2 regions of the Paenibacillus sp. FSL K6-1566 genome follow, and region 2 is predicted to be linked to the other one. Evidence: riboswitches for the same ligand, from Rfam matches in the RefSeq annotation. Region 2 holds a riboswitch; the other holds the start of a gene.
The links. Region 2 has a riboswitch for cyclic di-GMP ahead of NST08_RS28490 (hypothetical protein). Riboswitches for the same ligand answer to the same signal wherever they lie in the genome.

Region 1 (4,423 bases), 2.5 Mb from region 2:
AGCAACAGAATCGGTCAAAGCTGAATTAAGCTTCATCTCATAAAGCAATGGTCCGTAATATGGATAATTGACCAGGACCCATTTATGATCCCGGAAGACAGACAATGTTGGTTGTCCGTTTTTCCGGGTTTTTATGTACTAGCGGAGGGGAGAAACGATGAACAAAACCGAGCGCCAGTTCGCCATCATGCTTGAATTGCAGCGGAGCAAGGTGCTGCGGGCGGAAGATTTGGCTGCCCATTTCGAGACAAGCGTGCGGACAATATATCGAGACATGCAAGCGATCAGCGAAGCAGGGGTTCCGATACTTGGGTCTCCAGGGCATGGGTATTCCCTAATGGAAGGGTACTTTTTGCCGCCGGTTGGTTTTACTGCGGAAGAGGCGGTGGCATTGCTCATGGGGACGGATATGATTGAGCAGCGGCTGGATGGCGACTACAAAGCAGCTGCGAGGGCAGCTCGAAGCAAGATTGAAGCGATACTTCCTGAACCCATTCGTGAGGCCTCAGCGGATGTCCGGGAAACGATGCAGTTTCTTCATCCCGGCGGACAGGGGGAGAACGAGCTTGGACAGGTTCGGGGTGCCATTTTGGAGCGGCGGAAGATAAGGATGCGTTACCTGAAAAAAATACCGGATTCGGATGGAAAACGGATGAGCGACCGGATCGTTGCTCCATATGGCCTTGTGCTCGTCCAAGGGAATTGGATCATGATCGCACGCTGCGAGCTGCGTCAGGAGATCCGTCATTTTCGATTATCGCGCATGAGGGATGTTACGGTCTTAGAGGAAAGGTTTAACCTTCCCCAAGGATTTAAGCTGAGTCAATATCGTCCGCCTGACGATCGTAACGTTCATGTGACGATTCAAGTAAATCCGGAAATTGCCGATAAAATCACCGAGACCGCGAGCTTCTATATCGAAGCTTCTGAGCAAATGGAACACGGTCTTCTGGTCCGCTTTCGAGTCAGACAGCCGGAAGAATTGCTCCCCTATATTCTCAGCTGGGGTGGGGACGTGGAGGTGCTGGAACCTGATTCCTTTCGTAACCGGATTCGAGAAGAAGCTGAAAAAATACGAAAACGCTACTGACACGCTGTTGTCAGGAGCGTTTTTTTATATTGGGTATATACCAGATGGAAGAGGAGATATCATGATGAGAAATACAGTAGAAGCTTTGCAGGCGTTTGAAACAACAGTAGCGGTGTATTTAAACGAGCTGGGACACCTGGAGCTGGAGGAGCTGCATATCAAGCCGAACGAAGAGGAATGGTCCATTGGGCAAATGTACATGCATTTGATTCAATCGGCTCAATATATGCATCTGCGCAATGTCGACCAATGTTTGGCCGGAAACGAAACGGCCGTCGAATCCCCTGGGGAAAAAACGGAGAGAGGCAAGGCGGTATTCGAGCTTGGAAGTTTTCCTCCTGTCAGGATACGAATTCCGGCGTCTCCGCAGTACACGCCGCAGCAGCCGACGAGCAAAGAGCAGTTAGTTGAAGGTCTTCAGGGCGTAGTGGAGCGGATGAAGCGAACGGAACCGGTTGTGCGTCAAGCAGACAGCAGCATCACGATTCCTCATCCCGGATTCGGAGCCTTAAACGCCAAAGAGTGGTTTCTGCTGGTAGAGATGCATTACAGGCACCACCTGCTGCAGCTCGATCGGTTAAAAAAGGAGCTGTCCCTCTAAGGACTCCCCTAATGGATTGATGATCAAGCGGAATTGACAAAAGAGCGTCTCAGTGGAGACGTTTTTTTGTTGTCGATCCTCGTCTATGAATCTCAAAATTTGCTTGATAGAATTAGAGATATTTGGTATGATGAACTCACATAAAGCTACTCACGATAAATGGCAAACTTGTCGAAAGGCAAGGACGCAAAGCTATAGGGCCTTCTTGATAAACCATCAATGGCAGCCAGCTACCGAACGAAGATGCTTTTTTTGTTTTTTATATGAGATTTTTATTCAATTAATTCTTTGAAAACTCTACTACGATAACGGCAAACTTGTCGAAAGATAAGGACGCAAAGCCACAGGGCCTTCTTGATGAACCGTCAATGGCAGCCTGGCTACCGAAGGGAGTTTACAGTATGCGCAACATGGTGTTGGCTATTGTAGGGTTTATTGCGTTATTCGTATTGGCTCCGGTTGTACATGCTTCCCAAACGGGAGATTGGCTGGATCTGGAGCAGCTTGATCGCGGAGTCATCGCCGTTCGCTATGACGTGAAAGCGGACGTGAAGACGAAGCTTATGATTGCAAAAGGGCAAAACAAGTATACATATACGCTTTTAGCGGACAAGCAGCAGGAGACCTTTCCGCTGCAAATGGGAAACGGTCGTTATACCATAACAGTGCTGGAGCAGGTCAACGGTACCAAGTATAAGATCGTTCAAGAAGCGGAAGTTAAGCTTCAACTGACCAATAGCAGCAAGGTATTTTTGAACTCGGTACAAAACATCGATTGGCGTTCAAGCGACAAGGCGGCTCAGCTTGCAAAGAAGCTAACTCGGTCCGCAGGCACCGACGAGGAAAAAGTAAAGTTGATCCACGAATATATCGTCGATACGATCCGGTACGACAAAGCACTCGCATCCAGTGAGCTGACGGACTATCTTCCCGATATTGACCGCACGCTGTCAGGGAAAAAAGGCATGTGTTATGATTACGCCTCTCTGTTCGCATCCATGCTGCGGAGCGTGGACATTCCGACTAAGCTTGTAATGGGGACAACGGATTATGTTGACGTTTACCACGCTTGGAATGAGGTTTACCTGAACGGGCGGTGGGTAACGATCGACACGACCGTTGATGCGGGATGGAAGAGCAAGGGTGCCGGTTTCAAAATGATTAAAGAGGCATCTCGCTATTCTGCAGCCAAGTATTATTAAAATAATTTTATAGCTAAAACCTTAAGCTTTGGACCATTGTCCAAGGCTTATTCGGGTTTTTATTCAGAAAATATTCAGAATCGGGCGTTACAATGCTAGAAGCTCAATTGGTTCTTAAGGAAAATACAGGCACCAATGTATCGTGCGCCAAATAAAAGTATGCGGAGGTGATGGACGAACAAATCTCTTATCGGCATATGATCCGAGAGATGGTTGGCTCGATTTGCGCACGCGAAAGCGACATCGGAACCAAATATATTGAGGGTAATGGAGAGGCTGAGGGAGAGATCATGAAGAAAAAAGTAAGTGGAATCGTATTGGCTCTGCTGCTTATGATCCAAACGTGGTTTGGAGGATCGGACTGGACGGTCAATGCATCGACTAATGTTCCAGAACCGGTAAGCGTGCAGGATTCAGTGTATGGAGTGACGGATGATGTTTATGGCCCGTCCGAATCAGAAATCAATAATGATAGCATTTTAACCAAAGTTGTGTTAACCGACATGGATGGCACCGTCATTGATGCCGTTTATAATCCGGACAGCAGCCTGGATATCGGTGCAGCCGTTAATCTAGGCTACGAATGGGAGCTGCCGAACGGTCACAACTACAAAAATGGAGACTCATTTACCTTCGAGCTGCCGCAGCAGTTTGAAATCTTCACGGAGATTGACTCACCGCTCGTTACCGGTCAAGGTGAAGTTGGCCGTTTTACGGTGGACCGAAACGGCAAGGTTGTGATGACCTTCAATGATTACGTGGAGAGCCATTCCAACATCAGCGGCAAGCTGGAAATTCGCACTGAATTCAAGAAGGAAGTTCTAAAAGGAAGCACCGAAATCATTATTGCTATTCCGATAAAGGGCGGGGTTCAGACCGTCATCGTGAACCTGAAGCCGCAAGGCGGAAAGCTGATCGAGAAGCAAGGGAAAGCGATTGGCAAAGATCGGATCGATTGGTCGGTTCAGATCAACAAATCGTTAAATAAAATCAAGCACGCAGTCATCACCGATGAAATGCCTGAAGGCTTGGAGCTCATCGCGGATTCCGTAGAGGTATACAACCTGCAGGTTAACGGTGACGGCTCAGCGGTTCTTGGCGATCAGCTGGATGCCGGCAAGTACACCGTCCAAACAGGCGGTGGCGGCAAACTGGAGCTTGCATTCTTGGACGAGACGATCAGCAAAGCCTACGAAATTCGCTTTTCGACGAAGCTTGTCGGCGAACAGTCCCGTTTTGAGAACACCGCTGTTCTAACTGGCGACGGGATGGAAAATGCCCAATCGACGGCTACAGTAACAGTAGATCGCGGCAGTTTCTTGGATAAGACATATAGCCAGGACAAGGACACAGGGATCATCACTTGGACGGTGAAATACAATTTCAACGAGAAGAAGATTCCGAGCGCTCAAGCCATCATTACAGACCAAGTTAGCGAGAACCATTCCTGGATTGCCGATTCGCTGAAGGTGTATAACGGGGATTCGAAGGATGCCAGCGCTTTGGTATCAGCGGATGAATACACCGCTG
Region 2 (4,423 bases):
GTGAAGCTCTAATGGAGACTCGGAAGCTGATGCGTGTCCTCATGTTCACGCTGTGTCTGTCCGCTATGAGCGGATTGATGTTTAACTTTGTCCTGCCGGACATGCGAGAGGAATTCAGCTTGAGCACCGCTCAGGTTAGCTGGGTAACTTCCTCGTATTCCCTGCTGTACGGGATCGGCACGGTTCTGTACGGGAAGCTGACCGAACGCTACCAGCTCAAAAATTTGCTGTCATTCGGTCTGCTGCTGTTCGCGGCCGGCTCTCTGGTCGGCCTCGTCTCCCAGGCATTCTGGATGGTCCTGGCTGCAAGATGCCTTCAGGCGATCGGCGCGGCGGCGATACCGGCGGCGGCAACGCTTATACCGATTCGCTACTTCCCGCCGGAGCGAAGAGGAGCAGCCATGGCGACAGCCTTTATTGGATTGTCCATCGGCAGCGCGCTTGGGCCGGTGGTGTCCTCGCTAGTGGCCGGCTTTGCTCATTGGCGCTGGCTGTTCAGCATCCCTTTGCTGATTCTCATCACGCTTCCTTTTTACCGGAAATATCTGAAGGACGAAGACCCTCAGGTGCCAGGATCATTCGACCTGCTGGGAGGCGGCCTGCTGGCTGTCGCGATCACTTGTCTGCTGCTGGGAATAACGAACGGAATCTGGTGGCTTCCGCTAGCCGGACTGCTGGTAGCCGCGTTGTTCATTGTCCGGATTCATCGTGCATCCGTCCCGTTCGTGAGCCCGGTTTTGTTCCGGAATCGAGAGTATTCGGTTAGGCTTGTCATCATGTTTCTGTTCAGCGGCGCGGCCTTTGCGCTGCATTTTCTAAGCCCGTTGCTGCTGGCAGAGATTCATGCGCTGCCTCCAGGTTGGATCGGATTTGTCATGGTGCCGGCCGCCGCGGCCTCCGCTCTGCTCGGGAAGACAGGGGGGAAGCTGGCCGATGCCAAAGGGAACACGTATCTGTTTCTAACCGGCATGATTATGTTGGTCGCGTGCTTTGTACTCTTATCCACGTTCTCCGCCATTTCAGCCGTCGCGGTTGCGTTCTTCCTGATTCTAGGCAATGTCGGGCAGACGTTCGGGATGATTGCACTATCCAATTCCGTCTCCCTCAGCTTAGCGAAAGAGCAGGCCGGCATCGGAATGGGGCTGATGCAGATGCTGAATTTTATTTCGGCCGGGATCGCTTCCGGTGTGTACGGAACAATGCTGGATATCCGCTCCGGGGTATCGTGGAACCCCTTGTATGCCTATGCCAAGGGACAAATTTACAGCAATATTTATCTGGTGCTAGCCGGGCTGCTGCTCGCCATGCTGATTTTCTATTCCCTAAGGTTCGGGAAAACGGAGCACGGTCATATAAGAGCGGCGGGAAGCTGATATCGCAGCTTTGAGTCCATTCACTTTGATTACAAAATATAGGAGGAGATTCTAATGACAACCACTTTATTCATTAAAGCCAACAACCGCCAAGGGGCCGTCACAAGCAGATTATACGACGCATTTTTCAATAGCTACCGCGAGGCACATCCGAATGATGCGGTGGTTGAGGTCGACCTGTACCGGGAACGCATTCCCCTTCTGGACGACATTATGATTAGCGGGAATTTCAAGTCAGCCATGAGCATGGAGCTTTCGGAGGAAGAGCAGGCCGTTCGGGACATCGTCAACCGGCACTTGGAGCAATTTCTTGCCGCCGACAAATTGGTGTTTGCCTTCCCGCTCTGGAATCTGACGGTTCCTGCAGTGCTGCATGCCTACCTGGACTACATGCATCATCCGCGTAAAACGTTCAAATATACGGAGCAGGGCTTGGTCGGTCTGTTGGGTGACAAAAAAGCAGCACTGCTGAATGCTAGAGGCGGGATCTATGCGGAGGGCGATCCATCCGAGATGGCGGTCAGCTTCGTAAAAAATCATCTCAACGTGTTCGGGATTACCGACATTACTACGATTATCATTGAGGGGCATAATCAATTCCGGGATCGAAGCGAGGAAATCATTGAGGAAGGCCTTCGGCGGGCAGCCGAAGCGGCAAAGCTTTTTTAAATCATGGAGAAGCTGGTTATTTTGACATATTACACGCTCTGCTAGTTACTTTGTGACAAAAAATTACAAAATTCAGCAGGTAATTGTCGGGAATTTGAGTCATGAAGCCTATATTCAATGAAAAACAATGTAAGTTATAGTTTGATTAGGTCATTCATTCAGAACTATATGTTGTATCTTTCGACAATTGAATCGTTCGTACGATAATCGCAAACCCACTGAAAAGTGGCGACGCAAAGCTATAGGGGCTAATGGGGTTCTGCATAGAACCGCGATGCCAGCCAGTTGCCGAATACGACGGAAGCCTCCGTCACTTCTTGCTAGTTACTACCTATGTCTACAAGCTGACGGAGGCTATTTGTTGTTCACAAATTTTTATAGGGAGGCTCCTGCAGTAACTGCCTGTTCCTTAAAAGTTACGGTCAATTGCCTGAAAGGAGGTGAATGATGCGGAACATGATTTCCCGCAGCGCGGTATAACTACAGCAGTTCAACTCTCAGCGGATAACAAGGAATATTCATGCGGCAGCGTCTTTGACAGCAAACCAATCGAATCGTTTCGTACGATAATAGCAAACCCACTGAAAAGTGGCGACGCAAAGCTATAGGGGCTAATGCGAATCTGCTAAGATACGTGATGCCAGCCAGTTGCCGAATACGACGGAAGCCTCCGTCCTATTTTGCTATGGTAATCTTCATGGATGGAGGTTTTTTATTTTTCGCTAAGAGCTACCGAATCTTCACAGCGGCGATAAATAGGAGATCGATTTCATTATTAATCACTTATTCTTAACAAGGAAGAAGGGAAAATAATGGGCCAAAGAACATTGCTGAAAGTAAACGATCATTTTCCTAATATCCTCAGCATCTCTGAAATTAAAGAAAGGCTGATCGAGCGAAAAGAAATCCTGTATCTGTTGCAAGAGGAAACCAGGAATATGAACGATTTGCTGTCTATACCTTATTTATTTGTGATTGCGGACCCAGAGGGAACCGTTATCGATTATTGCGGGACGGAGCTGTTAAAAGGTTATTTTGAAAGAAATCATTTGAAAATCGGAACATCTTCTGCTATGAACAAGGCGGGAATCAATGCCATTGCGTTATCCATGGAAAATCAATCGGTCTCAGTCGTAATCGGCGCCGAGCACAGCAATAAATTGTTTGCAGAGCTGTCCTGCGTTTGCACGCCAATACGAATAAATCATGTTATTATAGGCTACCTCAGCCTCTGTTTTCATTACTTTCACGAGGTTACATTTGTACTGCCCCTCATTGAACATCTGGCCAAAAATATTGAAGAAAAAGTTACCCCAAAAGGATCCCATGCTACAAAAAGAGCTGACCTACTCACTCTTTGACCAATATGAATTAACAAACCGCGAGAAAGAAATCGCCTACGAATGGCTGGAAAATAAAAACGTGCCTGAAATTGCGGATATTTATGGAATCAGTCAAAGCACGGTCCGTACTTTCATCAAAAAGATATACGCCAAAACGAGAGTCAATCATAAAGGGGCATTCCTAAGAAAATTTACATGAAGATATAGGCAATACATAAGCACTAATTACCCAATTATGGGTATTTTATTTATTAAAGTAAAATTTTATAATTATAGGCAAGCCACTGATGACAGATAGTTAAAATTTAAACCTAATTCATAATTCGTACAATCTATCGCAAACCCGTCGAAAGGGTGGTGACGCGAAGCTGCAGAGGCTGTTGTGGACGCTCATATGCAACCACGATCCCTGCAATTGGCCGAATACGACGGAAACCTCTGATCCGCCATGCGACAACGATTGAATAGGGAACTGTTTATTTTAGATAACCCTGCTGACCTGACGCCGCTGCAGAAACTGAATCGGGTAGCCTTCAACATTTCATGAAGAGGAGCATGCTTTAACGGTTTGTTCGTTTAGGAATGAGCGATCAACTCTCTGTTTGAGAAGGTTTGCCGCAAAAACGTTGGCAGCTGTCATAAATCACTTGCTACGATGGGGGTGGGTGGATGTGATGGTTTCTATAGAGAACGAACTGAAGCATGTATCCGACGAGCTCGAATATCTCAGGAGGGAACTTGAGCGAATGGCCGGCAGTCTTGAATTCGTACATCAAGATGTTGTCGCACTTTCGCAGTCGTTCGATAAGCTGATTGTCCGTTACATGGAATTAAAAAGCCATGAGGAAGAGATCAATAGAAAGTGCGCAAAGTTAAATAAACCAAGCCATGAGTAATAAGTCCTCCATAAAAAATAGAACCCCGGATGTCGATTCTCGACCTTCTGGGGTTATTTGCTTAAAGATATGGTGCTTCCAGCTTTAAGGGAAGCCATTTCAAGTCAGGTGCTTGGATTCAATCATTTTTCTGTACGAGCGA

Region 1: it holds a riboswitch for cyclic di-GMP, as region 2 does, so the genes downstream of both, NST08_RS16780 (transglutaminase-like domain-containing protein) here and NST08_RS28490 (hypothetical protein) in region 2, are expected to answer to the same signal.

The regions. Positions count from the first base shown of each region.
Region 1 is NZ_JBBOSR010000001.1:3,819,395-3,823,817, reverse strand. Features, by position in the region: gene NST08_RS16795 (DUF896 domain-containing protein) at 1-29, shown strand, start outside; gene NST08_RS16790 (helix-turn-helix transcriptional regulator) at 158-1,090, shown strand; gene NST08_RS16785 (DinB family protein) at 1,155-1,691, shown strand; cyclic di-GMP riboswitch class I at 1,843-1,929, shown strand; cyclic di-GMP riboswitch class I at 1,992-2,079, shown strand; gene NST08_RS16780 (transglutaminase-like domain-containing protein) at 2,093-2,893, shown strand; gene NST08_RS16775 (collagen binding domain-containing protein) at 3,064-4,423, shown strand, end outside.
Region 2 is NZ_JBBOSR010000001.1:6,359,392-6,363,814, reverse strand. Features, by position in the region: gene NST08_RS28500 (MFS transporter) at 12-1,373, shown strand; gene NST08_RS28495 (FMN-dependent NADH-azoreductase) at 1,428-2,042, shown strand; cyclic di-GMP riboswitch class I at 2,241-2,335, shown strand; cyclic di-GMP riboswitch class I at 2,604-2,698, shown strand; gene NST08_RS28490 (hypothetical protein) at 2,855-3,403, shown strand; gene NST08_RS29990 (helix-turn-helix transcriptional regulator) at 3,369-3,584, shown strand; gene NST08_RS28485 (aspartyl-phosphate phosphatase Spo0E family protein) at 4,060-4,281, shown strand; gene NST08_RS28480 (hypothetical protein) at 4,400-4,423, opposite strand, start outside.